One region of the Bacillus arachidis genome, then DNA from elsewhere that is predicted to be linked to it. Evidence: predicted binding sites of a transcription regulator. Region 1 holds the regulator's gene; each other region holds the start of a gene.
The links. Region 1 encodes Rex, which represses fermentation and respiration genes when NADH is low (regulators of the CRP and FNR family bind a similar motif). Its sites were predicted from a motif close to TTGTGAAATATTTCACAA; they were not measured.
Positions count from the first base shown of each region.

Region 1 (10,915 bases):
TGTTTGATGGGCGCCGCGGACAAATTTATACAGGCTTGTATACATATAAAGAAGAGCAGTTATCTTCTATAGAAGAGGATCGAATTGTTCTTATTGTTGATTGGTTACAGATGCTAAAAGATAAAGGACAACCTGTTTTATTTATCGGTAATGATGTAGAGCAACATAAAGAAACGATTGTAGAATATTTAGGAGACCAAGCTGTATTTGCTTCTTGTACAAAGAATAACCCAAGGCCAAGTGAATTAGCATTTTTAGGATTACAAAAAAAGGAGCAAAGTGTGCATACATTTGTCCCGAGCTACCTCCGTTTAGCAGAGGCAGAAACAAAATGGCTAGAAAGTCAAAAAAAATAGGGGTTATTAAAATGGATATTACATTTAGAAAGATGACGACTGATGATATTGCTCAAATTGTAGTAATTGAAGAAGCGTCATTTGCAACTCCATGGACTGCTGATGCATTTTATCGTGAACTGACGATGAATGAATATGCACATTATGTCGTGCTAGAAAAAGATGATATGGTAATTGGATACTGTGGATTGTGGATTATTATTGATGAATCACATATTACGAACATAGCCATTTTGCCAGAATATCGTGGCCAAAAACTTGGAGATGCTTTGCTAAAGGAAGTAATGGATCAGGCAAGAGAAATGGGAGCAAAAACGATGACACTTGAAGTAAGGGTTTCAAATGAAGTAGCGAAACAGTTATACCGAAAGTATGGATTTCAAAATGGTGGGATTCGTAAACGATACTATACAGACAATTATGAAGATGGTCTTGTAATGTGGGTGAATATATAATGGAAAAAAATACGATTATACTTGGTATTGAAACGAGCTGTGATGAAACAGCTGTAGCAGTTGTTAAAAATGGAACAGAAATAATGGCAAATGTTGTCGCTTCACAAATCGAAAGCCATAAGCGTTTTGGAGGAGTTGTACCGGAAATCGCATCTCGTCATCATGTAGAACAAATTACAGTTGTATTAGAAGAAGCTTTAAAAGAAGCGAACGTTACATTTGATAATATTGATGCAATTGCTGTGACAGAAGGGCCGGGTTTAGTAGGAGCACTTTTAATTGGCGTAAATGCAGCAAAGGCAATTGCCTTTGCTCATAATATTCCTCTTGTGGGTGTTCACCATATTGCTGGGCATATTTATGCGAATCGCTTAGTAAAAGAACTACAATTCCCTTTGTTATCACTTGTTGTTTCTGGGGGACATACAGAGCTTGTTTATATGAAAGAACATGGTTCGTTTGAAGTAATTGGCGAAACAAGAGATGATGCGGCAGGAGAAGCATATGATAAGGTTGCACGTACATTATCTATGCCGTATCCAGGTGGTCCTCATATTGATCGTCTTGCGCATGAAGGACGGCCAACGATTGATTTACCACGTGCATGGCTAGAGCCGGATTCGTATGATTTTAGCTTTAGTGGATTGAAATCAGCAGTTATCAACACTGTGCATAACGCAAAACAGCGTGGAGAAGAAATCGCGCCAGAGGATTTAGCAGCTAGCTTCCAAGCGAGTGTAATAGATGTACTAGTAACGAAAGCGGTACGGGCAGCAGAGGCATATGGTGTAAAACAAGTGCTTCTTGCTGGAGGGGTTGCAGCAAATAAAGGACTTCGTGCTTCTCTAGAGGAAGAGTTTGCTAAGAAAGAGGATATTGAGCTAATTATTCCACCACTATCCTTGTGCACAGATAATGCAGCGATGATTGCAGCAGCAGGTACAATTGCATATAAGCAAGGAAAACGTACATCATTGGCTTTAAATGCAAATCCAGGATTAGATATTGAAGCATAGTTATACACATAATTAACCACAAATTGTGGATAAAGCCCATATTATCTGTTGATAATGTGGGCTTTGTTGTGAGTATAAAATGTGCATAACTTTTTTGTGGTCTGTGTATAATGTGGAAAAGTTATTTTTATATTTATATAATAATGGTGGATATGTGTATAAAGTTGTGGATAATATTATTAAGGTCAGACCTTCGACGATAACTCTTTGTATTGAAAATAAACAAGGTAGTTGAATAATTTTCAACTACCTTGTTTTCATCATATGAATATATAGGGCTTATACGTGTAATTCTTCCCATTCCGCCATAAATTTTTCTAATTGTTCTTGTTTTGTCTGCTTTGTTGTTGTAATTTCACTAGCTCGTTCGTAGTCAGCATATACTTCGGGTAGACAAAGTTCTTCTTCTAATGTTGCAATTTCCTCTTCTAACTTTGCGATGTTTTGTTCAATGTCTTCAATTTTCCGTATACGTTGGCGCTCCAACTTCTTACGTTCTTTTTCTTCAAGATAATTTAATTTTTCTTGAGCAATATTCTTTTGGATTGGTGTATCCTCTTCTTGTTGTTCGAATTCCGCACGCTCAATCATTTCATTTTTCTTTTCAATATAGTAGTCATAGTCACCTAAATATTCTTGTGCACCATCTGTTGATAACTCAACAACTGTAGTTGTGACACGGTTAATAAAATAACGATCATGAGAAACGAATAAAAGAGTTCCTGGATAATCAATCAAGGCATTTTCTAAAATCTCTTTACTATTTAAATCAAGATGATTTGTTGGCTCATCGAGAATCAGTAAATTAGATTTTTGCATCATCAATTTTGCTAGAGCTAATCGAGCTTTTTGGCCACCACTTAAGGAAGATACAGGTTTTAATACATCGTCCCCTGTGAATAAAAAGTTACCGAGTATAGTGCGAATTTCTTTTTCTGGTTCTAACGGATAATCGTCCCATAGTTCGTTTAAAACACGCTTAGATGATGTTAAGTTTGCCTGTTCTTGATCATAATATCCAATAGATACATTTGAACCGAAAGAAATTTCACCGCTTAACGCCTTCAATTTATTCACAATCGATTTTAATAATGTAGATTTTCCGATACCGTTTGGACCGACTAGTGCGACACTATCCCCTCGGGTCAAACGCATATTTACATGCCCAATAATCGGTTCTTCGTCATATCCAATTGAAACATCTTTTACTTGTAATACGTCGTTTCCGCTTTGCTTTTCGATATCAAAGTGGAAGGATGCAGACTTAGAGTCACTTAATGGCCTGGTTAGTAATTCCATTCGATCTAATTGTTTCTGACGACTTTGTGCACGTTTTGTTGTAGATGCACGAGCAATGTTTTTTTGGACAAAGTCTTCTAGCTTAGCAATTTCCTCTTGTTGTTTTTCGTAACGCTTCATTTCCTGTTCATATAGTGCGGCTTTTAAGTCTAAATATTTACTGTAGTTACCAACATATCGTCTGCTTTCCTTATTAGAAATTTCATATACTTGTGTGACAAGCTTGTCTAAAAAGTAGCGATCATGAGAAACGATTAAAATAGCTCCAGGGTAGCCTTGTAAATATTGTTCAAGCCATGTTAATGTATCGATATCTAAATGGTTTGTCGGTTCGTCCAAGATGAGTAAATCTGGTTTGGTTAATAGTAGTTTCCCAAGAGCAAGTCTTGTTTTTTGGCCACCACTTAACGTAGAAATCGTTGTTTGATGTGTTTCAACTGGAAAACCGAGTCCACTCAAAATGGAGCGAATATCAGCTTCATATTGATAACCGCCCTGATCTTTGTAGTCTAACTGCAATTGATCATAATCAGCGAGTAATCTTTCGTACGAAGTAGCATTTGAAAAGTTCTCTTCTTTACCCATTTCCTGTTCTAACCTTCGAAGTTTTGTCTCCATTTGCTGTAGATGTGTAAAGACAGTGAGCATTTCATCCCAAATTGTTAAGGAAGTTTCAAGACCGGTATTTTGAGCCAAATAACCAATTGAAACATCTTTTGGTTTTATCATTTCACCGCCATCATGAGATAACTCTCCAGCGATTATTTTTAACAATGTAGATTTTCCAGCACCATTTCGACCAACGAGTGCAATACGATCTCTTGTTTGAACCTCCAATTTAATGTTTGCAAGAATTGTTTCAGCACCGTATAATTTTGAAAGCCCATTCACTTGTAATAAAATCAATGTTTTCACCTCAAATAATTTCTTAACTTTGCCATGTTTATATTTCTCAATCATACTAAAAATAGTGTATAGTTTAAAATAAAGAGAGAAGTCTTCTCTCTATTATACAAGGAAAGTCATAAGTGCTAAACTTCTGTATTTGTTTCAATCATATGAACAAAGATAGGAAGAGAGGAGAGGTTACATGGATCAGCAAAAGATTCCACAGGCCACTGCCAAACGATTGCCTCTATACTATCGATTTATCCAAAACTTATCTCTTTCTGGTAAGCAACGTGTTTCATCAGCGGAATTGAGTGAAGCTGTCAAAGTAGACTCAGCAACGATTCGAAGAGACTTTTCATATTTTGGAGCGTTAGGAAAAAAGGGATACGGATATAATGTGAATTATTTACTATCATTTTTCCGTGAAACGCTCGATCAAGATGATATAACACGTGTAGCACTTATTGGAGTAGGTAATTTAGGGACCGCTTTCTTACATTACAATTTCACGAAAAATAATAATACAAAGATTGAAATGGCTTTTGATGTCAATGAAGAGAAAGTTGGAAAAGAAATCGGAGGAATTCCTGTATATCATTTAGATGAATTAGAAGAGCATCTAACAAGTGATATACAAGTGGCAATATTAACAGTACCCGCTACCGTTGCACAAGCTGTAGCAGATCGATTGGCCGAAACAAATATACACGGAATTTTAAATTTTACACCAGCACGATTAAATGTTTCAGAAAATATAAGAATTCATCATATTGATTTAGCTGTAGAATTACAAACACTAGTTTATTTTTTGAAAAATTATCCACAATAAAACGCAGAGGGATTCCCTCTGCGTTTTATTGTGGCTTTTTCTTTGTAAATTTGACTAAGATAAGTCGAAGCGCCAAATTAAAGTCAATTGTTGCCATAGCAGCAAACAGCAGTGTCCCAAAGTTCCAGATTGTATCTGTAACGTTCGTAATTGCGAAACGTGTAAAGACGCACCCAAGAAGGAAATACAGTGCTGCCATGAACAATGGTGAATTTCTCATATTTAAAATCCTCCGATAAATCCTTGCATTTTTTCTGCTTCTTTAATCATTTCCTGTATTTGTTCGTTACTTATCATAACTTGAGCTAATGCAACCATCGTATTCATTGCAACATGTGCCATAATAGGAACGATAATGCGTTTTGTTTTTACATATAAAAAGGCGAATACAAGCCCCATAGCAGTGTATACCAATAGATGTGTAAAATCAAAGTGAATTGCTGCGAATACAAGTGAGCTAATAATAGCAGCGATAAAGAAGTTGAATCTCTTATACAATGTACCAAATAAAATTTTTCTAAAGACAATTTCCTCTAAAATGGGCCCCATTATCGATATAACAATAAGGAACCAAGGAGTAGTTCTTGCAATTTCCATTAAGCGAGCTGTGTTTTCAGAACCAGGTTTAATGCCTAATAAACGCATTTCGATTGTGCCTGCAATTGTTTGAGAAAAGAAAGCTAAAAAGAAACCAATAAAAATCCAACCAATTGTGGCAGGAACACTGGAACGTGTTGTGTCGAAACGGCTTTCGCGAATATCTGTTCGTAATAGCCAAAGGACAACACATAGCGCAATGAAAAAGCTAATAATTGCCCAATGACCAGTCATGATTTGTATTTTTTCATCTCGTGTTAAACCGCTATTATTATAAAATCCGGTTTTTGCAAGAAGCGGTAATCCGATGATACCTGATAATTGCATCAGAATATATGTAACTATAATCCACCAATATTGTTTTTTCAAATTGGTTAACCATCCTTTCTAACTCTAGTTTATGAGATAAGGCAGGATAACATGTAAGTATCCAGCCATGGATACATAATAACGGTCTCTATTATTATTTTTTTGTAAATCTTTCATCGAAAGTGAAATAGGAGACAGGAAAAAGCTGTACCTATAGAGAAAATAACTTATGGCATCTTTCATATTGTAACATACGGTAAGTGGAAAAGCTGATTCATATACAAAAGGCTTTTTTAGAATTATTTCTGTTATTGTTGCATAGAAAAAGTTTATATCACAATTTGCGAAAAAATTATGATTTTTTTACTTGCAAAAGAAAATTAGATTATTTATTATTATAAGTGTGTTAGCACTCGGGGAACTTGAGTGCTAATAAAGAAAATTTACATAGACAAATGAGGAGGTAATTGTTCATGCTAAAGCCATTAGGTGATCGCGTTGTAATTGAGCTTGTTCAAGCAGAAGAAAAAACAGCAAGTGGTATTGTATTACCAGACACTGCAAAAGAAAAACCACAAGAGGGTAAAGTTATTGCAGTAGGTACTGGTCGAGTGCTTGAAAATGGTGAGCGTGTTGCTTTAGAGGTAGCAGCAGGTGATCTTATCATCTTCTCGAAATATGCAGGTACTGAAGTGAAATATGAAGGTACAGACTACTTGATTTTACGTGAAAGTGACATTTTAGCAGTTATCGGTTAATTATATACATTTTAAAAATCCAAGGGGGTCAAATATTATGGCAAAAGATATTAAATTTAGTGAAGAAGCACGTCGTTCGATGCTTCGCGGTGTCGACACTCTTGCAAACGCAGTAAAAGTAACGCTTGGACCAAAAGGTCGTAACGTAGTACTTGAGAAAAAGTTTGGTTCACCACTTATTACAAATGATGGTGTAACAATCGCAAAAGAAATCGAATTAGAAGATGCATTCGAAAACATGGGTGCAAAATTAGTAGCAGAAGTTGCTAGCAAAACAAACGATGTAGCTGGTGACGGAACAACAACTGCAACTGTATTAGCACAAGCTATGATTCGTGAAGGTTTAAAAAACGTAACAGCTGGTGCAAACCCAATGGGTCTTCGTAAAGGTATCGAAAAAGCTGTTGTTGCAGCAGTAGAAGAATTAAAAATGATTTCTAAACCAATCGAAGGTAAATCTTCTATCGCGCAAGTAGCTGCTATTTCTGCTGCTGACGAAGAAGTAGGTAAATTAATTGCTGAAGCAATGGAACGCGTTGGTAACGACGGCGTTATTACATTAGAAGAATCTAAAGGATTCACAACAGAATTAGATGTAGTAGAAGGTATGCAATTTGATCGTGGATATGCATCTCCTTACATGATTACTGATTCTGACAAAATGGAAGCAGTACTTGATAACCCATACATCTTAATCACTGACAAAAAGATTTCTAACATTCAAGAAATCTTACCAGTATTAGAGCAAGTGGTACAACAAGGTAAACCACTTCTTATCATTGCTGAAGATGTAGAAGGCGAAGCATTAGCTACATTAGTAGTGAACAAACTACGTGGTACATTCAATGTAGTAGCTGTTAAAGCTCCTGGATTTGGTGACCGTCGTAAAGCAATGCTAGAAGATATTGCGATTTTAACTGGTGGTGAAGTAATCACTGAAGAGTTAGGACGCGACTTAAAATCTGCTACAGTTGCATCTTTAGGACGCGCTGGCAAAGTGGTTGTAACGAAAGAAAATACAACTGTAGTTGAAGGTATAGGTAACACTGAACAAATCGAAGCTCGCATCGGTCAAATCCGTGCACAATTAGAAGAAACTACTTCTGAATTCGATCGTGAAAAATTACAAGAGCGCCTTGCTAAACTTGCAGGTGGCGTAGCAGTAATTAAAGTAGGTGCAGCAACTGAAACTGAGTTAAAAGAGCGTAAACTTCGCATTGAAGATGCACTTAACTCAACTCGTGCAGCAGTAGAAGAAGGTATTGTTGCAGGTGGTGGTACTTCACTTATGAACGTATACACGAAAGTAGCTGCTATTTCAGCTGAAGGTGACGAAGCAACAGGTATCAACATTGTACTCCGTGCATTAGAAGAGCCAGTTCGTCAAATCGCAATCAACGCTGGTCTAGAAGGATCTGTTGTTGTAGAACGTTTAAAAGGCGAAAAAGTAGGCGTTGGTTTCAACGCAGCAACTGGCGAATGGGTAAACATGCTTGAGTCTGGTATCGTAGACCCAGCAAAAGTAACTCGTTCTGCACTTCAAAACGCAGCATCTGTTGCAGCAATGTTCTTAACAACTGAAGCAGTAGTTGCTGACAAGCCAGAACCAAATGCACCAGCAATGCCTGACATGGGCGGCATGGGCATGGGCGGTATGGGCGGCATGATGTAATTTCATCCGCTGGCAGAAAATCCATCTCTATTTAGAGGTGGATTTTTTGTTGTACACAGAAGAAAAATGATAGTAATAAAAACTCTATCGCAATGAGAAAATAATTTCTGTAGAATTTTGTCGCTTTCTCTCTTGACCGTATTGATACTTCATTGTTAGAATCTAGGAAGATAATATAAAACGAATCCTTCATATATCCTCAATGATATGGTTTGAGAGTCTCTACCGGGTTACCGTAAACAACCTGACTATGAAGGCAGTGTGTCTTATATTTATAAAGAGCGGAAGACTATCTTTATAAAGCCAGACCTCTGCCTTTTCTTTGTTATGAGACTGAGGGCGGAGGACTGGCTTTTTTTATTATATTGGTAATGCTTTTTGCCAAATTGGTGAAAATATTTATATACAGAACTAACGTTGGGGTGATTATTTTGAAAAAACAGCACGATACGATTATCGTTTTAGATTTTGGGAGTCAGTACAATCAGTTAATTGCACGTCGAATTCGTGAGTTCGGTGTATACAGTGAACTTCATCCACATACAATTACTGCAGAAGAAATTAAAGCAATGAATCCAAAAGGGATTATTTTCTCTGGTGGACCGAACAGTGTATATGGTGAAAATGCATTCCACTGTGATGAAAAAATCTTTGAACTAGGCTTACCGATCTTTGGTATTTGCTACGGTATGCAGCTTATGACAAAACACTTTGGTGGAAAAGTAGAGCGTGCAAACCATCGTGAGTACGGAAAAGCAGTTCTTAAAGTAGAGAATGAATCAAAATTATATACGAATCTTCCGGAAGAGCAAGTTGTATGGATGAGTCATGGTGACTTAGTAACTGGTTTACCAGAAGGATTCGTAGTAGACGCAACAAGTGAGTCTTGTCCAATTGCTGGTATGAGCAATGAAGCGCAAAACTTATACGGTGTACAATTCCATCCAGAAGTACGTCACTCTGAGCACGGTAATGATTTAATTAAAAACTTCGTATTCGGCGCGTGTGGTTGCTCTGAAGGTTGGAACATGGAGAACTTTATCGAAGTGGAATTAGAGAAAATCCGTGAAACTGTTGGCGATAAAAAAGTACTATGCGCACTTAGTGGCGGTGTAGATTCTTCTGTTGTAGCAGTATTAATTCATAAAGCCATCGGTGATCAATTAACATGTATTTTCGTTGACCACGGTTTACTTCGTAAAGGTGAAGCGGAAGGCGTTATGAAAACATTTAGCGAAGGCTTCCATATGAACGTTATTAAAGTGGATGCGAAAGAACGCTTTATGAGCAAGCTAAAAGGTGTAGAAGATCCAGAACAAAAACGTAAAATCATTGGTAACGAGTTTATCTATGTATTTGATGATGAAGCATCAAAGCTACAAGGAATGGACTTCTTAGCACAAGGTACACTGTACACTGACATCGTTGAAAGTGGTACAGCAACTGCACAAACAATTAAGTCTCACCACAACGTTGGCGGACTTCCAGAAGATATGCAATTTAAATTAATTGAACCATTAAATACATTATTTAAAGATGAAGTACGTGTATTAGGATCAGAACTAGGAATTCCTGATGAAATCGTATGGCGTCAACCGTTCCCAGGTCCAGGACTTGGTATCCGTGTATTAGGTGAAATTACAGAAGAAAAATTAGAAATCGTTCGTGAATCTGATGCGATTTTACGTGAAGAAATCCAAAAAGCAGGCTTAGACCGTGAAATTTGGCAATACTTCACTGCACTTCCAGGTATGCGTAGTGTAGGTGTTATGGGTGACGAACGTACTTACGATTACACGGTAGGTATCCGTGCAGTAACATCTATCGATGGTATGACAGCGGACTGGGCACGTATCCCTTGGGATGTATTAGAGAAAATTTCTGTACGTATCGTAAACGAAGTAAAACACGTTAACCGTATCGTGTATGATGTAACGAGTAAGCCACCAGCAACAATCGAGTGGGAATAGTATAAAATCTGTTTTTCTGAAAAGGATCCATCTATAACTTATGTAGATGGGTCTTTTTTGTATTTTAACACGAACGAAAGTGTAAGTTTGTTAAAAAACGTTCGTTTTTAAATTGACATATGCCTGTATGTGAGTTAATATGATTATGTAATTAATACAAAAAATGAATATTACAGCCGTCGTATAATATCGGGGATATGGCCCGAAAGTTTCTACCTAGCTACCGTAAATGGCTTGACTACGAGGCGTTTTAATAAAGGTAAGGGGAATCCTGCCTTTGTTTACAGAACGCTTCCATGTATACGCAATGGAAGCCTTTTTTATTTTCATAGATAAAAGAGGGCTAGGGAGGATTACGACGAGTAATCATATAACGGGGGAAACGTAGAATGAAACGTTATTTTCAGTTCGATGAGCTCGGTACGAATTACAAAACAGAGTTCATTGCAGGGTTAACGACATTTTTATCTATGGCTTATGTACTTTTTGTCAATCCTGCTACACTATCACTGGGAAACATTAAAGGATTACCAGCAGGAACAGGAATGGATCCAGGAGCGGTCTTTGTTGCTACTGCGTTAGCAGCGGCGATTGGGTCACTGATTATGGGGATTTTTGCAAAGTATCCAATTGCTTTAGCACCAGGAATGGGAATCAATGCATTCTTTGCTTACACAGCGGTGTTAACGATGGGGATTCCATGGCAAACAGCGATTGCCGGAACGTTAATGTCAGGTATTATCTTTATTATTCTTACTGCTTC
Region 1 is NZ_CP127376.1:254,075-264,989, forward strand. It holds gene tsaB (tRNA (adenosine(37)-N6)-threonylcarbamoyltransferase complex dimerization subunit type 1 TsaB) at 1-356, shown strand, start outside; gene rimI (ribosomal protein S18-alanine N-acetyltransferase) at 368-811, shown strand; gene tsaD (tRNA (adenosine(37)-N6)-threonylcarbamoyltransferase complex transferase subunit TsaD) at 811-1,827, shown strand; gene QRY57_RS03130 (ABC-F family ATP-binding cassette domain-containing protein) at 2,107-4,032, opposite strand; gene QRY57_RS03135 (redox-sensing transcriptional repressor Rex) at 4,217-4,846, shown strand; gene QRY57_RS03140 (YdiK family protein) at 4,872-5,066, opposite strand; gene QRY57_RS03145 (CPBP family intramembrane glutamic endopeptidase) at 5,069-5,812, opposite strand; gene groES (co-chaperone GroES) at 6,226-6,510, shown strand; gene groL (chaperonin GroEL) at 6,548-8,182, shown strand; purine riboswitch at 8,352-8,453, shown strand; gene guaA (glutamine-hydrolyzing GMP synthase) at 8,614-10,152, shown strand; purine riboswitch at 10,311-10,413, shown strand; gene QRY57_RS03165 (NCS2 family permease) at 10,542-10,915, shown strand, end outside.

Region 2 (10,915 bases), 840 kb from region 1:
CGTAGCGAAAGCGAGTCTGAATAGGGCGTTTAGTACGTGGTCGTAGACCCGAAACCAGGTGATCTACCCATGTCCAGGGTGAAGTTCAGGTAACACTGAATGGAGGCCCGAACCCACGCACGTTGAAAAGTGCGGGGATGAGGTGTGGGTAGCGGAGAAATTCCAATCGAACCTGGAGATAGCTGGTTCTCCCCGAAATAGCTTTAGGGCTAGCCTCAAGTGTTAGAGTCTTGGAGGTAGAGCACTGATTGGACTAGGGGTCCTCATCGGATTACCGAATTCAGTCAAACTCCGAATGCCAATGACTTATCCTTGGGAGTCAGACTGCGAGTGATAAGATCCGTAGTCAAAAGGGAAACAGCCCAGACCGCCAGCTAAGGTCCCAAAGTGTGTATTAAGTGGAAAAGGATGTGGAGTTGCTTAGACAACTAGGATGTTGGCTTAGAAGCAGCCACCATTTAAAGAGTGCGTAATAGCTCACTAGTCGAGTGACTCTGCGCCGAAAATGTACCGGGGCTAAATACACCACCGAAGCTGCGGATTGATACTTACGTATCAGTGGTAGGGGAGCGTTCTAAGGACAGTGAAGTCAGACCGGAAGGACTGGTGGAGTGCTTAGAAGTGAGAATGCCGGTATGAGTAGCGAAAGACGGGTGAGAATCCCGTCCACCGAATGCCTAAGGTTTCCTGAGGAAGGCTCGTCCGCTCAGGGTTAGTCAGGACCTAAGCCGAGGCCGACAGGCGTAGGCGATGGACAACAGGTTGATATTCCTGTACCACCTCTTTATCGTTTGAGCAATGGAGGGACGCAGAAGGATAGAAGAAGCGTGCGATTGGTTGTGCACGTCCAAGCAGTTAGGCTGATAAGTAGGCAAATCCGCTTATCGTGAAGGCTGAGCTGTGATGGGGAAGCTCCTTATGGAGCGAAGTCTTTGATTCCCCGCTGCCAAGAAAAGCTTCTAGCGAGATAAAAGGTGCCTGTACCGCAAACCGACACAGGTAGGCGAGGAGAGAATCCTAAGGTGAGCGAGAGAACTCTGGTTAAGGAACTCGGCAAAATGACCCCGTAACTTCGGGAGAAGGGGTGCTTTCTTAACGGAAAGCCGCAGTGAATAGGCCCAAGCGACTGTTTAGCAAAAACACAGGTCTCTGCGAAGCCGTAAGGCGAAGTATAGGGGCTGACACCTGCCCGGTGCTGGAAGGTTAAGGAGAGGGGTTAGCGCAAGCGAAGCTCTGAACTGAAGCCCCAGTAAACGGCGGCCGTAACTATAACGGTCCTAAGGTAGCGAAATTCCTTGTCGGGTAAGTTCCGACCCGCACGAAAGGTGTAACGATTTGGGCACTGTCTCAACCAGAGACTCGGTGAAATTATAGTACCTGTGAAGATGCAGGTTACCCGCGACAGGACGGAAAGACCCCGTGGAGCTTTACTGTAGCCTGATATTGAATTTTGGTACAGCTTGTACAGGATAGGCGGGAGCCTTTGAAGCCGGAGCGCTAGCTTCGGTGGAGGCGCTGGTGGGATACCGCCCTGGCTGTATTGAAATTCTAACCTACGGGTCTTATCGACCCGGGAGACAGTGTCAGGTGGGCAGTTTGACTGGGGCGGTCGCCTCCTAAAGTGTAACGGAGGCGCCCAAAGGTTCCCTCAGAATGGTTGGAAATCATTCGTAGAGTGCAAAGGCATAAGGGAGCTTGACTGCGAGACCTACAAGTCGAGCAGGGACGAAAGTCGGGCTTAGTGATCCGGTGGTTCCGCATGGAAGGGCCATCGCTCAACGGATAAAAGCTACCCCGGGGATAACAGGCTTATCTCCCCCAAGAGTCCACATCGACGGGGAGGTTTGGCACCTCGATGTCGGCTCATCGCATCCTGGGGCTGTAGTCGGTCCCAAGGGTTGGGCTGTTCGCCCATTAAAGCGGTACGCGAGCTGGGTTCAGAACGTCGTGAGACAGTTCGGTCCCTATCCGTCGTGGGCGTAGGAAATTTGAGAGGAGCTGTCCTTAGTACGAGAGGACCGGGATGGACGCACCGCTGGTGTACCAGTTGTTCTGCCAAGGGCATAGCTGGGTAGCTATGTGCGGAAGGGATAAGTGCTGAAAGCATCTAAGCATGAAGCCCCCCTCAAGATGAGATTTCCCATAGCGTAAGCTAGTAAGATCCCTGAAAGATGATCAGGTTGATAGGTTCGAGGTGGAAGCATGGTGACATGTGGAGCTGACGAATACTAATAGATCGAGGACTTAACCATATAATATGAAGCAAACGTTATCTAGTTTTGAGAGAACATAAAAAAACTTGTTGACATTTTAAATGAATCAAGTATAATAATGATTGTCTCAAATGAATAAAGTCTGGTAATGATGGCAGAGAGGTCACACCCGTTCCCATACCGAACACGGAAGTTAAGCTCTCTAGCGCCGATGGTAGTTGGGGCCTTGCCCCTGTGAGAGTAGGACGTTGCCAGGCAAATGGAGGATTAGCTCAGCTGGGAGAGCACCTGCCTTACAAGCAGGGGGTCGGCGGTTCGATCCCGTCATCCTCCACCATATGCCGGCTTAGCTCAATTGGTAGAGCAACTGACTTGTAATCAGTAGGTTGGGGGTTCAAGTCCTCTAGCCGGCACCAGTAACTATGGCGGTTGTGGCGAAGTGGTTAACGCACCGGATTGTGGCTCCGGCATTCGTGGGTTCGATTCCCATCAGTCGCCCCATTTTTTTAAAAAGCAAATATAATATGCGGGTGTGGCGGAATTGGCAGACGCACCAGACTTAGGATCTGGCGCCTTTGGCGTGGGGGTTCGACTCCCTTCACCCGCACTTTTAATAAAATATCTCATAACATGTCTTGCGGAAGTAGTTCAGTGGTAGAATACAACCTTGCCAAGGTTGGGGTCGCGGGTTCGAATCCCGTCTTCCGCTCCAATTTTCAATATGACATGCCGGGGTGGCGGAACAGGCAGACGCACAGGACTTAAAATCCTGCGGTGGGTGACCACCGTGCGGGTTCGACCCCCGCCCTCGGCACCATATGCGCCCGTAGCTCAATTGGATAGAGCGTTTGACTACGGATCAAAAGGTTAGGGGTTCGAGTCCTCTCGGGCGCGCTTTTATTAACGGGAAGTGGCTCAGCTTGGTAGAGCACCTGGTTTGGGACCAGGGGGTCGCAGGTTCAAATCCTGTCTTCCCGATATTTTAAACATGGGGCCTTAGCTCAGCTGGGAGAGCGCCTGCCTTGCACGCAGGAGGTCAGCGGTTCGATCCCGCTAGGCTCCACTTATAACTTTATTATGGCGGTGTAGCTCAGCTGGCTAGAGCGTACGGTTCATACCCGTGAGGTCGGGGGTTCGATCCCCTCCGCCGCTACCATAAAGGACCTTTAGCTCAGCTGGTTAGAGCAGACGGCTCATAACCGTCCGGTCGTAGGTTCGAGTCCTACAAGGTCCACCATTTAAAGTAAATACTCTGGAGGTATACCCAAGTCTGGCTGAAGGGATCGGTCTTGAAAACCGACAGGCGGCGAGAGTCGCGCGGGGGTTCGAATCCCTCTACCTCCTCCATTTTTTCAAAAAAGAATATGATATCGTCGCGGGGTGGAGCAGTCTGGTAGCTCGTCGGGCTCATAACCCGAAGGTCGCAGGTTCAAATCCTGTCCCCGCAACCAAATGGTCCCGTGGTGTAGTGGTTAACATGCCTGCCTGTCACGCAGGAGATCGCCGGTTCGACCCCGGTCGGGACCGCCATTTATTTCTGGCTCGGTAGCTCAGTCGGTAGAGCAGAGGACTGAAAATCCTCGTGTCGGCGGTTCGATTCCGTCCCGAGCCACCATTTTGAAATCACAAGCCGGCTTAGCTCAATTGGTAGAGCAACTGACTTGTAATCAGTAGGTTGGGGGTTCAAGTCCTCTAGCCGGCACCACTTTCAAAATGAGCCATTAGCTCAGTTGGTAGAGCATCTGACTTTTAATCAGAGGGTCGAAGGTTCGAGTCCTTCATGGCTCACCATTTATTTTATAATTTTATGCGGGTGTAGTTTAGTGGTAAAACAAGAGCCTTCCAAGCTCTGGTCGAGAGTTCGATTCTCTTCACCCGCTTTTCTATTGGGGGCCTATAGCTCAGCTGGTTAGAGCGCACGCCTGATAAGCGTGAGGTCGATGGTTCGAGTCCATTTAGGCCCACCATTATTCCGCAGTAGCTCAGTGGTAGAGCTATCGGCTGTTAACCGATCGGTCGTAGGTTCGAGTCCTACCTGCGGAGCCATATAATATAGAGAAGTACCCAAGTGGCTCAAGGGGCTCCCCTGCTAAGGGAGTAGATCGCTAACGCGGTGCGAGGGTTCGAATCCCTTCTTCTCTGCCAGAAATTGGCCCGTTGGTCAAGTGGTTAAGACACCGCCCTTTCACGGCGGTAACACGGGTTCGAATCCCGTACGGGTCATACTTAAAGAGATAGCATAATCTGCTATCTCTTTTTTTATTTATCAATGATTTTGTTACGGTTCTGAAATACCATTAGCAACTAATAGTAAAAAAATAAAAATGGATAGTAGTATAAAAAATATGCCATTAGATATAACACTGAAGATCATTATACTAGCGTTTTTTGTCTTAATTCCCAAAATCAAAGCGACTATAAATCCAATGTCTATGATAGAGAATAAAACAATGCTAATCTGTAAATTGGTATTTGGATATAATCGTGTGGTTACAAAAACTAATAGTGTAGCGACAAGTAAAGAAATAGTCCAAAGAATGGGCGTAGCTATTTTTCTGCTTTCCCGCATGTTATCCTCCATAATATCACCTCTTTCCACTTTCCTAAATTATATATAATATTTCTGTTTCATTACACGCTGAATTAAGAAGAGCGAAGCAAGTGAATTTGTTTTGGCATAATGAATAAGACAAATATGAACGCTAAAAAACAAGTTATAATGCTTTTTCACTTGTTTTTAGACAAAATAGCATTAAAAAAGAGAATGTTCAATCCTTCTAGAAATAGATGACCAGTGGTAGTGAAAGGCACTAAAATGATAAAATTACGGTAAAAGAAGTGAAAGATGAAAAAGATACGTCCGTTATTGATTTAAATCCTGAAAAGGGTAAGGGAAAAGATAAGAATCCGGTTATGTATATTGGGATTAACAAACTGCCATACAAGGTAAAGATTGTTGCTACAAGTGAAAATAACATATTTCATTCGGAACAAAATAACGGGAGTATCAAAGACTCGTAAAGAGAAAGCAAGCCTGCATGAAATTCAAATATTTTGTTTCATTCTTATTTAAGTGGATAGTTATTCAGGAAAAAAACAGACTTTGATACGTCTGTTTTTTAGTATACTTTTTTATGCTTTGAGCGTCTGACTAATAGAAAGGAGAGAGCGATGGAATATGAAAAAATGGAAGAGATAATTATACAAGCCTTCCGTAGCAGAAAGATAATCTTTTCATTATAACAAATCATATATTTTTATATTGAGACACGCTATAGAATGGAGTGATAATATGGATTTTGAAACTTTGTATCGAACCTATCAACCTTTAGTATACTCTTTCGCATATCGAATGCTTGGCTCTGTTAGTGATGCGGAGGATGTTGCACAGGATATACTTATGAAAAGTCAACATGTGAACCAAGAGCCAGTTAGAAATATGAAAGCGTATTTAATTAAGATGACGACGAACCATTGTTTGAATATACTACAATCAGCACGGAAAAAAAGAGAAATATATACAGGAGAATGGCTTCCTGAGCCGGAAATAGATACAGCGAAATTAAATCCTATGGAAACTATAATCCAAAGCGAAAGAGTATCCTATGCATTCCTTGTATTGTTAGAGAATTTAACTCCTGTTGAAAGAGCCATATTCGTTTTAAGGAAGGCACTTGGGTACGATTATCGTGAAATAGCTGAGCTTTTAAATAAATCAGAAGTAAATTGCCGAAAGATTTACAGCCGTTGCAAAGAGAAGATACAGCATGAAGTGCCAGTACATCCGCAGCAATCGATTCATACAGAAAAAATGGTACATACCTTTATCCAAGGTTCAGAAACAGGAAATTTTGAGGCGTTTATTAATCTGTTGAGAGAGGACGTAGCTCTTGTCACTAATGGAGGAGGTAAAGTGCGTGCAGCCATATTTCCGATTTTGGGCAAACAGCGTATCCAGACATTTTTGGAGGCAATTGTTTCAAAGGGATTCTTTCAAGTCGAACTTCTTCCAACTATCATAAATGGTCAAATTGGTATCTTAGCAAGGAATAAGGGATGTGCAGAGAAAGCTATATGTTTTGAGTGGGATGAAAGCCGAGAATTAATTAGAAGAATCTACATTGTAGTCAATCCCGATAAATTAAAGCATATTTCAGTTCTATAGCATAAAAATGAAAAAGAAATCTTTATTTTTTTAAGATTTCTTTTTATTTTGTCACAAATTGAAAAGCTGATTTGTCTTATAAGTGACAGGGTATGAAAGGGATGCTATATGTGTTTTCTTTTAGAAGGTCTGTTATGAACTACAATCATGATATGAAAAGATTTATGAAAGACATTATTCAATATCCTGACGCCAAAGTATAAATTAATTTTATTTTATGGAGGGACTATACAATGGAAACAAGGTTTTTAATGGGGAAGGTAAATCCAGAAGGTTATAAGGCAATGGCGGGATTAGAAAAATATTTGATGACTACAAGCATTGATGAGACATTGAAAGAGCTAATTAAAATCCGGGCTTCTCAAATCAACGGATGTGCGTATTGCATTGATCTCCATACGAAAGATGCACGAAAACTAGGGGAAACAGAGCAGCGTATTTATGCTCTTAATGCTTGGCGTGAGACACCGTTCTTTACAGAGGCAGAACGTGCTGTGCTTGCTTTGACAGAATCAATTACACTAGTAGCGGAAACGCATGTTCCTGATGAGGTATATGAAGAAGTAAGGAAATTCTTTGAAGAAGAACAAATTGCTGAAATTATTATGCAGATTGTTGCTATTAATGCATGGAACAGGATTGGAGTTGCCACTCGCTTAATGCCAGAAAAAAGATAAAACTTTGATCCAAGAGAAAGCTATTCTTTCTGGAAATGTTGTTGAAAGGATAGCTTTTTTATTAGGTGTTATTTTAATTTTTAATAGACAAAACGATAGCAACACAGTAAAGCAGCCTTTTCACAATCTAAAGAAAAGGCTTTCATTTTGATTGATTCCACGCCTGATATAATAACTTTCTACTGTGTGTGAAAAAGTTCACAAATAGGTCATAATTTGTGAATTAATTCACAATAACTTATGCTACAATATGAATGTAAGGAAGTTAAACAACATTAAATTAGTATTTTAATTAATTACTTAAACAATCATGATAAATGTGAACAATAGAGAGGGGAAATTACCATGAAAAAAGGTATCAATCGCGTAGTATTAGTAGGAACAGGTGCTGTAGGTTGTAGTTATGCTTACTCAATGATTAACCAAGGTGTAGCTGAAGAATTCGTACTTGTTGACGTAAATGAAGCGAAAGCAGAAGGAGAAGCAATGGACTTAAGCCATGCAGTACCATTCTCTCCATCACCAACAAAGGTTTGGAGCGGTAGTTATGCAGATTGTAAAGATGCAGATTTAGTTGTTATCACTGCTGGATTACCACAAAAGCCAGGTGAAACTCGCCTAGACTTAGTTGAGAAAAATACAAAAATCTTTAAGCAAATCGTTCGCGGTATTATGGATACTGGATTTGATGGTATTTTCTTAATCGCAACTAACCCAGTTGACATCTTAACTTATGTAACTTGGAAAGAATCTGGATTACCAAAAGAACGCATAATCGGTTCTGGTACAACTCTTGACTCTGCTCGTTTCCGTTATATGCTAGGTGATTACTTAGATGTAGATCCACGCAACGTTCATGCATACATCATTGGTGAACACGGTGATACTGAACTTCCAGTATGGAGTCATGCAACTATAGGTGTACAAAAATTAGAAACAATCTTAGCGAACAACGAACAGTATAACCAAGATGATTTAGATAAAATCTTTGTAAATGTACGTGATGCTGCTTACCACATTATCGAACGTAAAGGTGCAACTTACTATGGAATTGGTATGTCATTACTTCGTGTAACAAAGGCAATCTTAAACAACGAGAACAGTGTACTAACTGTATCTGCATACCTTGAAGGTCAATATGGTGAGAAAGACGCTTATGTAGGTGTTCCAGCTGTTATTAACCGAGAAGGTGTACGTGAAATCGTTGAACTTGAGTTAAATGAAGAAGAAAAAGCGAAGTTCGCTCACTCAGTAAAAGTATTAAAAGAAACAATGGCACCAGTACTTTAAGATAATTGATAAATGATTTAGAAGCGGGAAACTGCTTCCTGCTTCTGAATTTTATATATAACCTCATACAAATTCCTTTTCCAGTTCCCTTGTATATCCCCAAAGTATACCTCCTTTACTGGATAAGGGGCGTTTATAACAAAAAGCATTCTATTGCCCATAGAGTGCTTTTTGTTATTTTTTAAAAATTATTTTAAAATAAACCGCTTTCAATGAATATTCGTCAAAATTCGATATATTTAACGGAAAATTAAAATGTTCCCTTTAATTTCCGCGAAAAAACGTATATTTATTTAAAAATGCACAAGGATATTTCAGTATTTTAACGAATGTTTACAAGGTAATAAAAATTCTGTCATCTTAGTGAGGTGAACATATTGAGTGTAACAAATTGTATGGAAGAGAGTGTGTATGAATTTCACACAAAACAGTGTTATGAGAGCTATAACATATTTGGCGCGCATCCTGTAGTAGAGGATGAAATACAAGGCGTACGATTTACAGTATGGGCTCCTCATGCGAAAGCTTTGAGTGTAGTTGGCGATTTTAATGATTGGAATATTGACGGGCATAAGATGCGAAAAATGACAGAAGAGGGTATTTGGTCATTGTTTATACCACATTTGGAGGAAAAAGAGACATACAAGTATGCGATTGAAACCAAAGGTGGCGAAACAATTTTAAAAGCAGATCCTTATGCAACATATGCAGAAGTAAGACCAAACACGGCATCTGTTATTTTTGATATAAGGGGATATAAATGGAATGATAGAAATTGGTTCCGAAAGAAGAAACGAAAAGTAAGTTATAAGGAAGCAATGGCAATTTATGAGTTGCATTTTGGTTCATGGAAAAAGAAAGAAGATGGCTCTTTGTATTCATATAGAGAAATGGCAGATGAGCTCATTCCTTATGTAGCAGAACATCAATTTACACACATTGAAATTATGCCGCTTGTCGAACATCCATATGACCGTTCATGGGGATATCAGGGAACCGGATATTATGCAGTGACAAGTCGATTTGGTACGCCTCATGATTTCATGTATTTTGTCGATGAATGTCATAAATATGGAATCGGTGTCATTTTAGATTGGGTACCAGGTCATTTTTGTAAGGATGCTCACGGTTTGTATTTATTTGATGGGGCACCAACTTATGAATATAAAGATTTGGATGTAAGGGAAAATCGTATTTGGGGAACAGTGAATTTCGATTTAGGAAAACAGGAAGTGCGAAATTTTTTAATTTCAAATGCATTGTTTTGGATGAAATATTACCATATTGACGGCTTTCGCGTCGATGCAGTTGCAAATATGCTGTATTGGGAAAAAGAAGGAAGGCAGCAAAGTAATGAGTATGCGGTTTCCTTTTTACGAGAGTTAAACGAGGCAGTATTTGCAGAAGACGAAGAATTTCTGATGACTGCAGAAGATTCGACAGCTTGGCCACTTGTGACCGCTCCAACTTATGAAGGGGGATTAGGATTTAATTATAAGTGGAATATGGGCTGGATGAATGATGTGCTGAAATATATGGAGTGTGCACCGGAATATCGGAAATATATTCATGAGAAAATGACATTTTCTTTGCTCTATGCTTACTCCGAAAACTTTATATTACCGCTCTCTCATGATGAAGTCGTTCACGGGAAAAAATCATTGTTAAATAAAATGCCGGGAGACTACTGGGAAAAGTTTGCGCAGCTTCGCTTATTATACGGGTATTTCTTTGCACATCCAGGGAAGAAATTGCTCTTTATGGGCGGAGAATTTGGTCAATTTGATGAATGGAAAGATCTCGAGGATCTAGATTGGAATTTACATGATTTTGAAATGCATTGTTATATGCATGATTACTTTAAAGAGCTCATAGCATTGTATAAGCGATCAAAACCACTTTGGCAGCTTGATCACTCACAGGAAGGCTTTCAATGGATCGATGCTGACAACAATGAGCAAAGTATATTTTCGTTTATTCGTAAAGGAGATAAAGAGGAAGACGTTCTTGTTGTTGTATGCAATTTTACAAACATTGTGTACGAAAATTATAAAGTGGGCGTACCAGAATTCCAATATTATAACGAAATTTTAAATAGTGATGATGTAATATACGGCGGCTCAGGACAGGTGAATAAAAAACGGCTGAAGGCAATAGGCGAGCCGTATCATAACCAGTCTGCTCATGTAGAAATAACAATTCCACCATTTGGTGTATCTATTTTAAGACCAGTGAAAACGAGAAAGGGGAGCAAAAAACAAAATGGTACAAAAGCAGACGTGCGTAGCAATGTTACTAGCAGGAGGAAAGGGTAGTCGTTTAAGTGCTTTAACAAAGAATTTAGCCAAGCCAGCTGTTCCGTTTGGTGGTAAGTACCGAATTATCGATTTCACATTAAGTAATTGTGCAAATTCTGGTATTGAAACCGTTGGGATTTTAACCCAATATCAGCCGCTTGAGCTTCATAGCTATATTGGAATCGGTAATGCTTGGGATTTAGACCGTGTGAATGGCGGCGTGACTGTATTGCCCCCGTACTCGGAATCTTCAGGCGTGAAATGGTATACAGG
Region 2 is NZ_CP127376.1:4,331,402-4,342,316, reverse strand. It holds rRNA gene QRY57_RS24075 (23S ribosomal RNA) at 1-2,252, shown strand, start outside; rRNA gene rrf (5S ribosomal RNA) at 2,355-2,470, shown strand; tRNA gene QRY57_RS24065 (tRNA-Val) at 2,475-2,550, shown strand; tRNA gene QRY57_RS24060 (tRNA-Thr) at 2,554-2,629, shown strand; tRNA gene QRY57_RS24055 (tRNA-His) at 2,639-2,714, shown strand; tRNA gene QRY57_RS24050 (tRNA-Leu) at 2,740-2,820, shown strand; tRNA gene QRY57_RS24045 (tRNA-Gly) at 2,851-2,925, shown strand; tRNA gene QRY57_RS24040 (tRNA-Leu) at 2,942-3,030, shown strand; tRNA gene QRY57_RS24035 (tRNA-Arg) at 3,034-3,107, shown strand; tRNA gene QRY57_RS24030 (tRNA-Pro) at 3,118-3,191, shown strand; tRNA gene QRY57_RS24025 (tRNA-Ala) at 3,204-3,276, shown strand; tRNA gene QRY57_RS24020 (tRNA-Met) at 3,293-3,369, shown strand; tRNA gene QRY57_RS24015 (tRNA-Ile) at 3,374-3,450, shown strand; tRNA gene QRY57_RS24010 (tRNA-Ser) at 3,468-3,560, shown strand; tRNA gene QRY57_RS24005 (tRNA-Met) at 3,588-3,664, shown strand; tRNA gene QRY57_RS24000 (tRNA-Asp) at 3,668-3,743, shown strand; tRNA gene QRY57_RS23995 (tRNA-Phe) at 3,753-3,828, shown strand; tRNA gene QRY57_RS23990 (tRNA-Thr) at 3,843-3,918, shown strand; tRNA gene QRY57_RS23985 (tRNA-Lys) at 3,929-4,004, shown strand; tRNA gene QRY57_RS23980 (tRNA-Gly) at 4,023-4,093, shown strand; tRNA gene QRY57_RS23975 (tRNA-Ile) at 4,104-4,180, shown strand; tRNA gene QRY57_RS23970 (tRNA-Asn) at 4,185-4,259, shown strand; tRNA gene QRY57_RS23965 (tRNA-Ser) at 4,268-4,358, shown strand; tRNA gene QRY57_RS23960 (tRNA-Glu) at 4,365-4,436, shown strand; partial or broken gene QRY57_RS23955 (hypothetical protein) at 5,028-5,234, shown strand; gene QRY57_RS23950 (RNA polymerase sigma-70 factor) at 5,506-6,378, shown strand; gene QRY57_RS23945 (carboxymuconolactone decarboxylase family protein) at 6,612-7,055, shown strand; gene QRY57_RS23940 (L-lactate dehydrogenase) at 7,401-8,345, shown strand; gene glgB (1,4-alpha-glucan branching protein GlgB) at 8,723-10,660, shown strand; gene QRY57_RS23930 (glucose-1-phosphate adenylyltransferase) at 10,608-10,915, shown strand, end outside.
Region 2: the regulator Rex is predicted to act here: its motif matches at 7,272-7,289, upstream of QRY57_RS23940 (L-lactate dehydrogenase).

Region 3 (10,915 bases), 680 kb from region 1:
GCCCCGGAACATTCATAAATGCGAATAGTCCCATAAAAATAATTGTGATTAACCCAGCTACCTTAAATGGTGCTGTAAATGTTAAAACAAATAATATAATCGCTTGAATAAAGAACATGTAAAATAGCGCTCGAATTGGATTATGGTTCGATAATTTCCCGCCAATCATATTCCCTATCGCAATTGCGATTCCATACACTAGTAAAATGATAGTAACTGTACTTGCTTTAAATCCTGTTACCTCTTGTAATAGCGGTGATAAATACGTAAATGTTACGAATGTTCCACCGTATCCTAATGCAGTAATGATGAAAACAAGTAATAGTCTTCCATTCGTAATCAGTTTGAATTGATCACGAAATGATACAGACGTACCTTTTTTTAAATTAGACGGAATTAGCATACTGTTGGCGATTAAAGCAACGATTCCAATTACTACAATCACCATGAACGATGCTCTCCAGCCAAACTGTTGACCAATAAATGTTCCAATCGGTACACCTGTGATGGTTGCGACTGTTAAACCTGTGAACATAATAGCAATCGCACTAGCACGTTTATCTTCTGGTACAAGAGCTGCCGCAATCGTTGAACCTATCGACATAAATACACCATGCGCGAATGCAGATATAACTCTCGCAATAAGCAGAATACTAAAACTTGTTGCCACTCCTGCAATACCATTACCAATAATGAAGACAATCATAATCCACATTAATAACGTTTTACGTGACATACTAGCTGTTAACGATGTTAGTACAGGAGCGCCAAACGCTACTCCTAATGCATATAAAGAAACCGTTAAACCAGCTGTTGTAACTGAAACATGTAAATCATTTGAAATAGACGGTAATAAACCAACACTAATAAATTCAGTTGTACCAATGCCAAATGCACTAATTGCTAGTGCTAATAATGCAAACATACTTCTTCTATTCGTTTGAACATCTGAAGAAGACACTGTATATGAACTCAATCGAATTCCTCCTTAATACGAGAAATCCAATCATAATAGTATGATAAAAAGGCCCTTTTATCTTCTAATAAACACAGTTTTACTGCTCATAACTGCTATTATGAATGGTTTCATTCTTTTTTGAAAGAACGCACTTGAAAGTACGATAGGCACCTAAAAGTAACATAGGTACCTTTTAGTAACGTACTACTCATTTGCCTCTTACGTATGCTATTATGAAACATGTTCAGCATAAAAAATAGTACGTACTTTCAAGTACGATAGGCACTAAAAAGTAACATATGACTATAAAAACTCATTAAAGGGGGTTGTAATATATGAAGAAATATAACATTCCTGTAGAAGCAACCTTAGAAGTAATCGGCGGAAAATGGAAGGTCGTTATTCTTTGCCACTTAACAAAAGGGACAAAACGAACAAGTGAATTAAAACGCTTAATGCCTGGCATTACACAAAAGATGCTCACGCAGCAATTGCGTGAATTAGAAGAAGATGGGGTTATCCAAAGGAAGGTATATAATCAAGTTCCACCAAAAGTAGAGTACTCACTTACTGAATATGGTTGGTCCTTAGAAGCGATTTTGGATTCTCTTTGCACATGGGGAGAATGCCATCTCGAAAAGAATGGGAATTCATCCATGCTTATCTCGCAAGTAGACCAATCCTAATCAAAAAAGGAAAAAATGAGTATTTATTTGCTCATTTTTTCCTTTTTTTCTCTATATTTAAGTACATTTTAAGTAATAGTAAAATAAAATATATGCTTTTTTCCCTTGCAAATACTAGGTTACGGATTCAAAGTCAAATAATTAGGAATCATTTTTATGTTAACCTGGGTGTATATAGTATATAATATAAGATATATATTATATACACTTTCCGATAAGGGAACTTTCCATTATGCGGACAAGCCATGTATCGGACAGTTCATAAATAATAGGTAAGACATTATGGTTTTGGATTTATGTTTTCAGCTTACTTGCTGTCATAAATTTAAAGGCATTTTATTGTGTTTTGTGAAACTTTGTATAAAGTTTCGCAAACGTTTACTATCTTACTTATCAAAAATAAGAGTATTGCTATCGTAAAGGAGAATTGGAGATGCCAGAAACTATGACTCAAACAAAGCCAGAACAAGAAACTGTACAAATTTCTGCTAGCCAAGGACAACTTGATGTACTTGATCAGTTGTTAAAACCTGAGGTACAAGAATCATTAACAACACTAGTGGAACAGCTTCCAAAATTAACTGAGCTTGTTAACATTTTAACTAAGTCTTATGACTTTGCTCAAACTGTTGCTACTGATGAAGTATTAAAAAGCGACACTGTCGGTGCAATCCAAGAGCTTGTAGAACCTGTAAAAGATACAGTGAAAAGCATGGCTGCAACTGCAATCGAAGCGAAAGATCGTGCTGACGAAAGCAACGAAGTTATCGGCCTATTCGGTCTATTAAAATTACTAAAAGACCCACAAGCACAAAAAATGTTCCGCTTTGTAAATGCTTATCTTCAAATTAGTGCAGAACGTAACAATAAATAATTTAACTTATAACAACAATTAGTAAAGACGGGGGATATCATACTATGTCAAAACAAATTGTCATCTTAGGCGCTGGTTATGGCGGCCTTCTTGCCGCTTTAAACGTACGTAAATATTACAGCAAATCAGAAGCACAAGTTACAGTGATTAACCAATACCCAACACACCAAATCATCACTGAACTACACCGCCTTGCAGCTGGTAACGTGTCTGAGCAAGCAATTGCAATGCCACTTACAAAGCTTTTCAAAGGTAAAGATATCGATCTTAAAATCGCAACAGTTGAGTCATTCTCAGTTGATAGCAAAGAAATCAAACTAGCTGGCGGCACTACTTTATCTTACGATGCACTTGTAGTTGCTTTAGGAAGTAAAACTGCTTACTTCGGTATTCCAGGACTAGAAGAAAACAGCATGGTATTAAAATCTGCTGCTGATGCAAACAAAATCTACAAACACGTTGAAGACCGTATTCGTGAATACGCTAAAACGAAAAACGAAGCTGATGCTACAATCGTAATCGGTGGTGGCGGATTAACTGGCGTTGAGCTAGTTGGTGAGCTTGCTGACATTATGCCTAAACTTGCAAAAAGCCACGGCGTAAATCCAAAAGAAGTTAAACTTCTTCTTGTTGAAGCAGGTCCAAAAATCCTTCCAGTACTACCAGACCACTTAATCGAACGTGCAACTACTAGCTTAGAAGCACGCGGCGTTACATTCTTAACAGGTCTTCCTGTAACAAACGTTGCTGGCAATGAAATCGACTTAAAAGACGGTCAAAAACTTGTTGCTAACACATTCGTTTGGACAGGCGGCGTACAAGGTAACCCATTGATCGGCGAATCAGGTCTTGAAGTAAACCGTGGCCGTGCAACTGTTGATGCATACCTACAATCTACTTCTCACAAAGACGTATTCGTTGCTGGAGACAGCGCTGTTGTCTTCGGTCCAGAAGGTCGCCCATACCCACCAACTGCACAAATCGCTTGGCAAATGGGTGAGTTAATTGGATACAACTTATACGCAGCACTAGAAGGCAAGGCATTCGAGGAGTTCGCACCAGTAAACTCTGGAACACTTGCAAGTCTAGGACGCAAAGATGCTGTTGCTACAATCGGAGCAAGCAATACTCCACTTAAAGGCCTACCAGCATCATTAATGAAAGAAGCAAGTAACGTTCGTTACTTATCACACATTAAAGGATTATTCAGCTTAGCTTACTAATCCTTTTACTAGCCCGAATCATGATTCGGGCTTTTTTTGTCCGTAATTATCTATATTATTTTTATTCGGCAAAAAGGCTAGATAAACCTTTTTTAATAGTCTTAATATACTGATTTTTTTGTGACGAAATTGTGTATACAAAAAAGTAGAAGCAAGGATCTCTCCTCACTTCCACCCTATCTCCAAATTCTATGCTCCTAATTTCACCAAGCTGTAATTCTTTTTACCTTTACGGATAATGATAAATCTTCCATCGAATGAATTTTCTGCCGTAACATCTATATTCACATCCGTTACTTTATCTCCATTCATCAAGATTGCTCCATTATTAATATCTTCGCGCGCTTGACGTCTAGAAGGTTCAATTCCTAAATCAACTAACCACTCGACAATATTTTTTGTTTCTTTTGAAGTATGGAAAGTTGGCATATCTTTAAAACCTTGTTCAATTTCATCAGCAGTTAATGATTTAATATCCCCACTAAATAACGCTGCTGTAATTTTTAATGCTTGCGAAAGTGCGTGCTCACCATGAACAAATTTTGTCATTTCTTCAGCCAATACTTTTTGCGCCTCGCGTTTATGAGGCCCCGTTTGAACTTTAACTGCTAATTCATCAATTTTCTCTTTCGTTAAGAACGTAAAGTATTTCAAGTACTTAATGACATCACGATCATCTGTATTCACCCAGAACTGGTAGAATTCAAACGGCGTTGTTTTTGCAGGATCTAACCATACTGCTCCGCCTGCTGATTTACCAAACTTCGTACCATCTGATTTTAGTAATAACGGAATTGTTAATCCAAATACCTTTGCCTCATGCCCTTCTAATTTACGAATTAAATCTAAACCACTCGTAATGTTCCCCCACTGGTCACTACCACCAATCTGTAATTGAACACCTTCTTCTTTGTATAAGTGATAGAAATCCATCGCTTGTAAAATTTGATATGTGAATTCCGTAAATGAAATCCCTGTATCTAGACGACTTGCCACTATATCTTTCGCTAACATACTATTTATACTAAAGTTTTTACCGTAATCTCGTAAGAACTCGATAATATTGATTTGATGTGTCCATTCATAGTTGTTTACCATTTTCACTTCACTATTGCCACCGAAGTCAAATAGCTTTTTCATTTGCGCTGTTAATGCATCCACATTATGTTGTACTTGTTCCAATGTTTGTAACTGACGTTCTGTTTGACGTCCACTTGGATCACCGATTGTCCCTGTTGCCCCTCCAATTAAAACAACTGGGTGATGTCCAGCTAATTGAAACCGTTTCATCATCATAAACGGAATTAAGTGTCCAATATGCATACTGTCACCAGTTGGATCGACACCGCAGTATAAGGAAATCTTTTTCTCTTCTACTAGTTTGCGTAACCCTTCAGCATCTGTTTGTTGATTAACAGCATCGCGCCATTCTAATTCATCAATAATGTTCATGTCTTTCCATCCCCTTTAATTTAAATTTCCTATAAAAAACAAAAAGCCCCTATGTCTACACTAGACATAGGGACGATTATGAACCGTGTTACCACCCAGATTGCACGAATAGCGCCAATATTACTATTCATACCACTCTTAGCAATAATATCGATTGCTACTCCGCTTAGCATTACCTAAGATACTCCAGAGTGTAATTCACAAGTTTGTTTGTGCTAGGTTCCAGCAACCCCTAGCTCTCTCGATAACAGTGACAAACTGCTACTGGGCTCTTTCAACGTATTTCATATGTTAAATTATTAGCCATTATATTGAATTTATAATCCATTGTCAATAATAACCAAAAGTTATTTTGAAATAATTCGCATTTTTATGCGCCTTTATTTCAAAGATTATTGTATATCTTCTCCAATAATCCTTACTTCTCTCTCTAACTTCACACCGAATTTTTCTTCAACTGTTTTTTGTACAAAATGAATTAAATCGATATAATCTTGCGCGGTTCCATTATCAACGTTTACCATAAACCCAGCATGTTTTATTGAAACTTCTACGCCGCCAATTCGCTTTCCTTGCAGTCCTGATTCTTGAATAAGCTTACCAGCAAAGTTATTTGGCGGGCGCTTAAATACACTACCACATGAAGGATACTCTAAAGGCTGTTTTGATTCACGTTTAAACGTTAAATCATCCATCTTTTCTTTAATCTCTTCACGTACACCTTCTGTAAGTTCAAATTTCGCTTCAAGTATAATGTAATGATTGTTAGCAAATGTACTTTTACGATATCCAAAATCAAAGTCGTCTTTCGTTAAAGTACGTAACTCTCCATCACCTGTCATTACAATAGCTTCCGTTAACACATACGCAATCTCACCGCCGTATGCACCGGCATTCATGTATAACGCTCCTCCAACTGAACCAGGTATACCACAAGCAAATTCAAGTCCTGTTAAACAGTGATCTAACGCAATTCGTGATACATCAATAATCGCCGCACCACATTGTGCTACAATCTTTGTTCCTGTCACAGTCACATCTGTAATATGAATTAAACTTACTGTAATCCCGCGAATACCACCGTCTTTTATAATCACATTAGAGCCGTTTCCTAAAAACGTAATTGGAATGTTATGTTCATTTGCATACTGTACAACTTGTTGAATTTCAGTATAGGTAGTAGGCTGTACAAATATATCTGCTTTTCCCCCTACTTTTATATGCGTATGATTCTTTAACATTTCATCCTGTTTTACATGTTCTTCTGGTAATACTGTACGTAAATATTTATATACTTCCTGCATATTCATTCTATGATTCCTCTATTTCTATTAATAATTAATGGCCTATCCTCTCGATAGTTCCAGCGTTCTTAAAACTATTTTCCTTATTCTCTTTCATTCCGCTTACAAGTTCATTTACTACACTACATGTAATGCCATGCTGAAAATAAGTAGATAATCGGCCACCACATAGATTACCTAAATAGTTTAGTAAGATAGCTTCCGTCTCTATCTTATCAAAAAATCGAGAAGAAAACTTTAGCTTCAAAAATTTTCCGGTATAACCAAGTTTAAGACAAAGAAACTTGAAATCTAATCTCTTCCTTTACAAAACTCTATTATATCGCATGTCAATGTGAAAAAATATGATTAAAGAAGGAACTTTTCAAACTGATAAAAATGTCGATATTTTGTCACATCAAGAATAGGCATTATAAAACTGTAAGGCTATTGTAATATAAAAGATGCCGCTTTATATGTTAAGGGCATCCTTTTTTCGATTATTTTAATTGAATTTTGACTGGCGGTAATGATTTTTCAGAATGATATGGTGACATCTCTACTTCTAATACATAATTCTTTAAACTAAAATTCTTCACACCATATTCCCCATCTAGCTGAAATGTTGCTTGGAATTGTAATTTTTCCTTATTCAATACCTTCACATCGCTTCCCTTTATCACATGACCAATTGGTGCAAATTCCTTATCTACATATGAAGAATCCATTAAATTCATAACTTCCCCACAATTGATCAATTCATCCATAGACTTATGTTTTGTATCGGCATTTTGAAGTGTATATTGCACGATTAATCGCTGTTTTTTATGCTGAATTTTATTGACGACAATCTTTAAATCACTACGAGTACTTTGTATTTCAAATGGTGTCTTTTGATTTAAAGACTGAATAGATGGCTTTTCAGATAACCTCACATTTGGATGTAGCGTAATAAATTCTGCGTTCTCTGGAACTTTTCCAAAAATAGACCTTTCATCAGATTCAACCTGATTTCCAACCTTTTCTCTTCCAAATTCAGTACCTGACCTTTTAAAATCAATTTCATTTCCTTTATCATCAGTTACCTTTCCAATTCTCGCTAAATCATTCTCCCCTATAAGCGGATAAATTGCTTTATAGTCGATTGCAATTGACCCTTTTCCAACTGTAATCTTTTCAAAGTTCAATGTATGTTCTTTATCTTCACTACTTACGGATTGCTGAGGATGAATCATTTTATTCTCCAATTGTTGTACTGGAATATCAAATTTCCAAATCCCTTTTGTGTCTCCGATAGACGTAATAGTAATTGGTAATGTTGTATTTTGAGGGAGCTCTTTTTCTGGATAATCAATATGAATATTCCCGAACCAACCGTCTTTTGTTATTTTCCCATCAAATGAAGCTGCACGCCCCCATCTCTCGCTTCCATCAACTAGTTTAAAATCATAGTAAAAACCCCTACCAGAATTGTTCTTTATAAATACTTCTTCTGGATTATCCACTTTAAATGTAATACCAACTCTACCACCATCATAATATACACTGTTCATCGTTACGCTAATTCCATTGCTTACCGCTTGCTGGTTTAATTCGGTTACAAGCTTACTTGCTGACAGATTTTGACCAATTGAATCATGAAAATGCGAATAGATTTTCCCAATAATCGGAACTTCCGCTAATACACGAGTCATTTGCGGAAATACAAATCCTGAGCCTAGTATCCCTATACAGATTGAAGCTGCAGTTAACAAAGCAATTTTTCTTCTCTTATATATCTTTTTAACCGGTTTTTCTGCCTTTGCCCTAACAATCCCTTTTTGTATAGCCAGATTCAATTCTTGTTTCGGAACATCAATTTTATTTACTTCGTCATTAAACCACTGCTTATCCAATTCTCATCACTCCCCCCTAATAATTTCTTTAGAGACTTTCTCGCCCGGTGCAAATACGTCTTTACCGTTCCCTCCGGTATATTCATTTGCCAAGCAATTTTATTAATCGAAAAATCATAATAATAATATAAAATGATTACTGTTTGATAATTTTCATCTAACCTTTGAATCGCTTCCTGCAAATCAATATTTTGTTCAATTTGATGTAGTTTGTTTGGCATCCCGCCATATGTATCTGTTTCTCTTCCATCCTCTAGCTTCTTCACTTTTTTCCTTTCACCTAATAACTGATAGGCATGATGTATAAGAATACGTGTCAACCATGTCAAAAAATAGTTTGGTTTCTTTAATTGTTCTATGGATAAGTACGCTTTATACACCGTTTCTTGCACAACGTCCAGTGCATCTTCTTTATTCTGTACATACAGATACGCAGTGCGGTACAACTGATCTTGATATAGATGAATGAGCTGTTCGAAAGCTGCATCGTCACCTTTCCTTGCCTTTTTGACTAATTTTATTTCATCCATTGTATCCCCTCCTTTCACTTATTAGATAGATAAAAATACAGTTTGGTTTCAAAAAAATTATATTTTTGTTCCATACAAAAGAGCACATTCAACGGAATGTGCTCTTTTTACACTTGATTACTTATCGTTTTCTTCTTTTTCCCTATCAAACCATAATAACTCATCATCATCAACGTCACCATTATAGTTGATCAAAATTTCTTCTCCTGCTTTTATATCCTTATAAGCATAGAAATCAAATGTATGATTATCAAAGTTAATTTCATACGTTGCATTCGGCTTATACGCGTGATTAAACAGCATACCGTATCCTAAAAGGATTGCCGAATGATTTATCCCATACTCAAATGCGTAGTCAGCAAGTAGCGTTTTCTCTATAAATTGATGTTCCTCATTCGGATAAGAGATAACTGGTGCTTCATGTAGAAGTTCACCTTTTTTTATATCACGTGTTGCAAATACTCCTCTATTAAATTCTCCATCGCTCAATGTGGAAGTCTTGATTTCAATCATATTCGTCACCTATACATTTCTTTCTCTGAAGTATTTTATCTTCTTAAGCTTGGCAGATAATGAGAAGAAAATCAATTGGTTTAATTTTTCCTTTTTATCTAATACTTATATTCCATTCCTCTAAAGACCATATATGATAATATTAAATTAACAGAATACTCCAAACTCGATTCTTGCAAATAAGGAGGGATAAAATGATTCATACGCAGTCCAAGGCAGAGGAATTAAAGGAGAAGTTATACATTATATTAGCTGACACGTATCCATACCTAGCAGTAAAACATTTAGACATCATAGGAAATGGTGTACAAAACGTTGTTTTTCGGGGCAATTCTGAAAAAGGCCCATTAGCTTTCCGTGTACCTTGGGAGCGTGAAGTGAACAACCTAAATGACGGGGTGTTTAGTAGCCGAATTTCCTTACAAAAAGAAGCTACACTTTCTAATTTTTGCTTTTCTAAAGGCCTTTCGGTACCAACAGTTCATGGATTACACCTTTCTACAGAATTAGATTTCTTAATTTCAAATTATGTGGCAACTGATTCTACTCCTATTTCCGCCTGTAAAATTGGGGAAATCACTCGCCAGCTTCACAATATATCAATTGAGGATTTACCTTATCAAAATGAAAATGAAGAGTCTTGTAGTAAATTACTCGCCAAACGCCTTGTAACAAGGATGAAGGCATTCAATCACATTGCGAATTGTAGCATTCTGTTACCAGATGAAACAGAAATTGAACAAATACTAAAAGAAGGAGATTCTCTAAAAAGGTTGCTACATATGGACATTCGACCTGTGAACCTCATTGGTTATAAAGGAGAAATAAAAGCACTCGTTGACTGGGATAACGCTTTGATTGGTCATCCCCTATTAGACTTGATGAGAATATTAGAAACAAATGAAATCAATTGGGAGGAATTTAAAGAAGGGTATGGAGATAAGGACATTTTCAAATCTCTTTCCCCTATTGTCCGCTCGTTTTATCAACTGGATACAGCAGTGATGCTAGCTAACCTTTTTATTGATCGGCTGAAAATACCTGAGAAAGAACTACATTATAAAGAGCGCGTGAAGAAAATATGTAGAGAAATAAGAATAGCTTTATAAAGAGAATATATACGTATTTTCAACTTTCATATAGGAAATTGTAAACATAAAACATGTTGGTGGAAAGTCATTCACTATTCCACCAACATGTTTTATTTATCTAATACTATGTCATACAATAAAAATCTCACTTCTAAGATCCTTCTGTACCATAGTCCTGGATCGTTATCTTTACGTTATATTTGATTGGAACCTTACTAAATGTCTTATCCCAATCTTTTTCGACCTTTTTCCATACTTTTGGATACTCAATTTTTAATCTGTTACCGAAGCCAGCGACATCGACCTGATATTCCTTTTGAATCTTTTTTAATGTATGCTTCACCAATCGATTCACTTCTTGTTTCGTGGACTTTTCTACACTTTTTAGAAACTTATTTTCAAAAGGTTCC
Region 3 is NZ_CP127376.1:4,490,788-4,501,702, forward strand. It holds gene QRY57_RS24910 (MFS transporter) at 1-925, opposite strand, end outside; gene QRY57_RS24915 (winged helix-turn-helix transcriptional regulator) at 1,294-1,644, shown strand; gene QRY57_RS24920 (DUF1641 domain-containing protein) at 2,078-2,518, shown strand; gene QRY57_RS24925 (NAD(P)/FAD-dependent oxidoreductase) at 2,563-3,741, shown strand; gene tyrS (tyrosine--tRNA ligase) at 3,931-5,193, opposite strand; T-box leader at 5,259-5,480, opposite strand; gene murB (UDP-N-acetylmuramate dehydrogenase) at 5,586-6,503, opposite strand; gene QRY57_RS24940 (DUF4179 domain-containing protein) at 6,977-8,371, opposite strand; gene QRY57_RS24945 (sigma-70 family RNA polymerase sigma factor) at 8,341-8,901, opposite strand; gene QRY57_RS24950 (SET domain-containing protein) at 9,019-9,414, opposite strand; gene QRY57_RS24955 (phosphotransferase) at 9,609-10,523, shown strand; gene QRY57_RS24960 (Ger(x)C family spore germination protein) at 10,657-10,915, opposite strand, start outside.
Region 3: the regulator Rex is predicted to act here: its motif matches at 2,001-2,018, upstream of QRY57_RS24920 (DUF1641 domain-containing protein).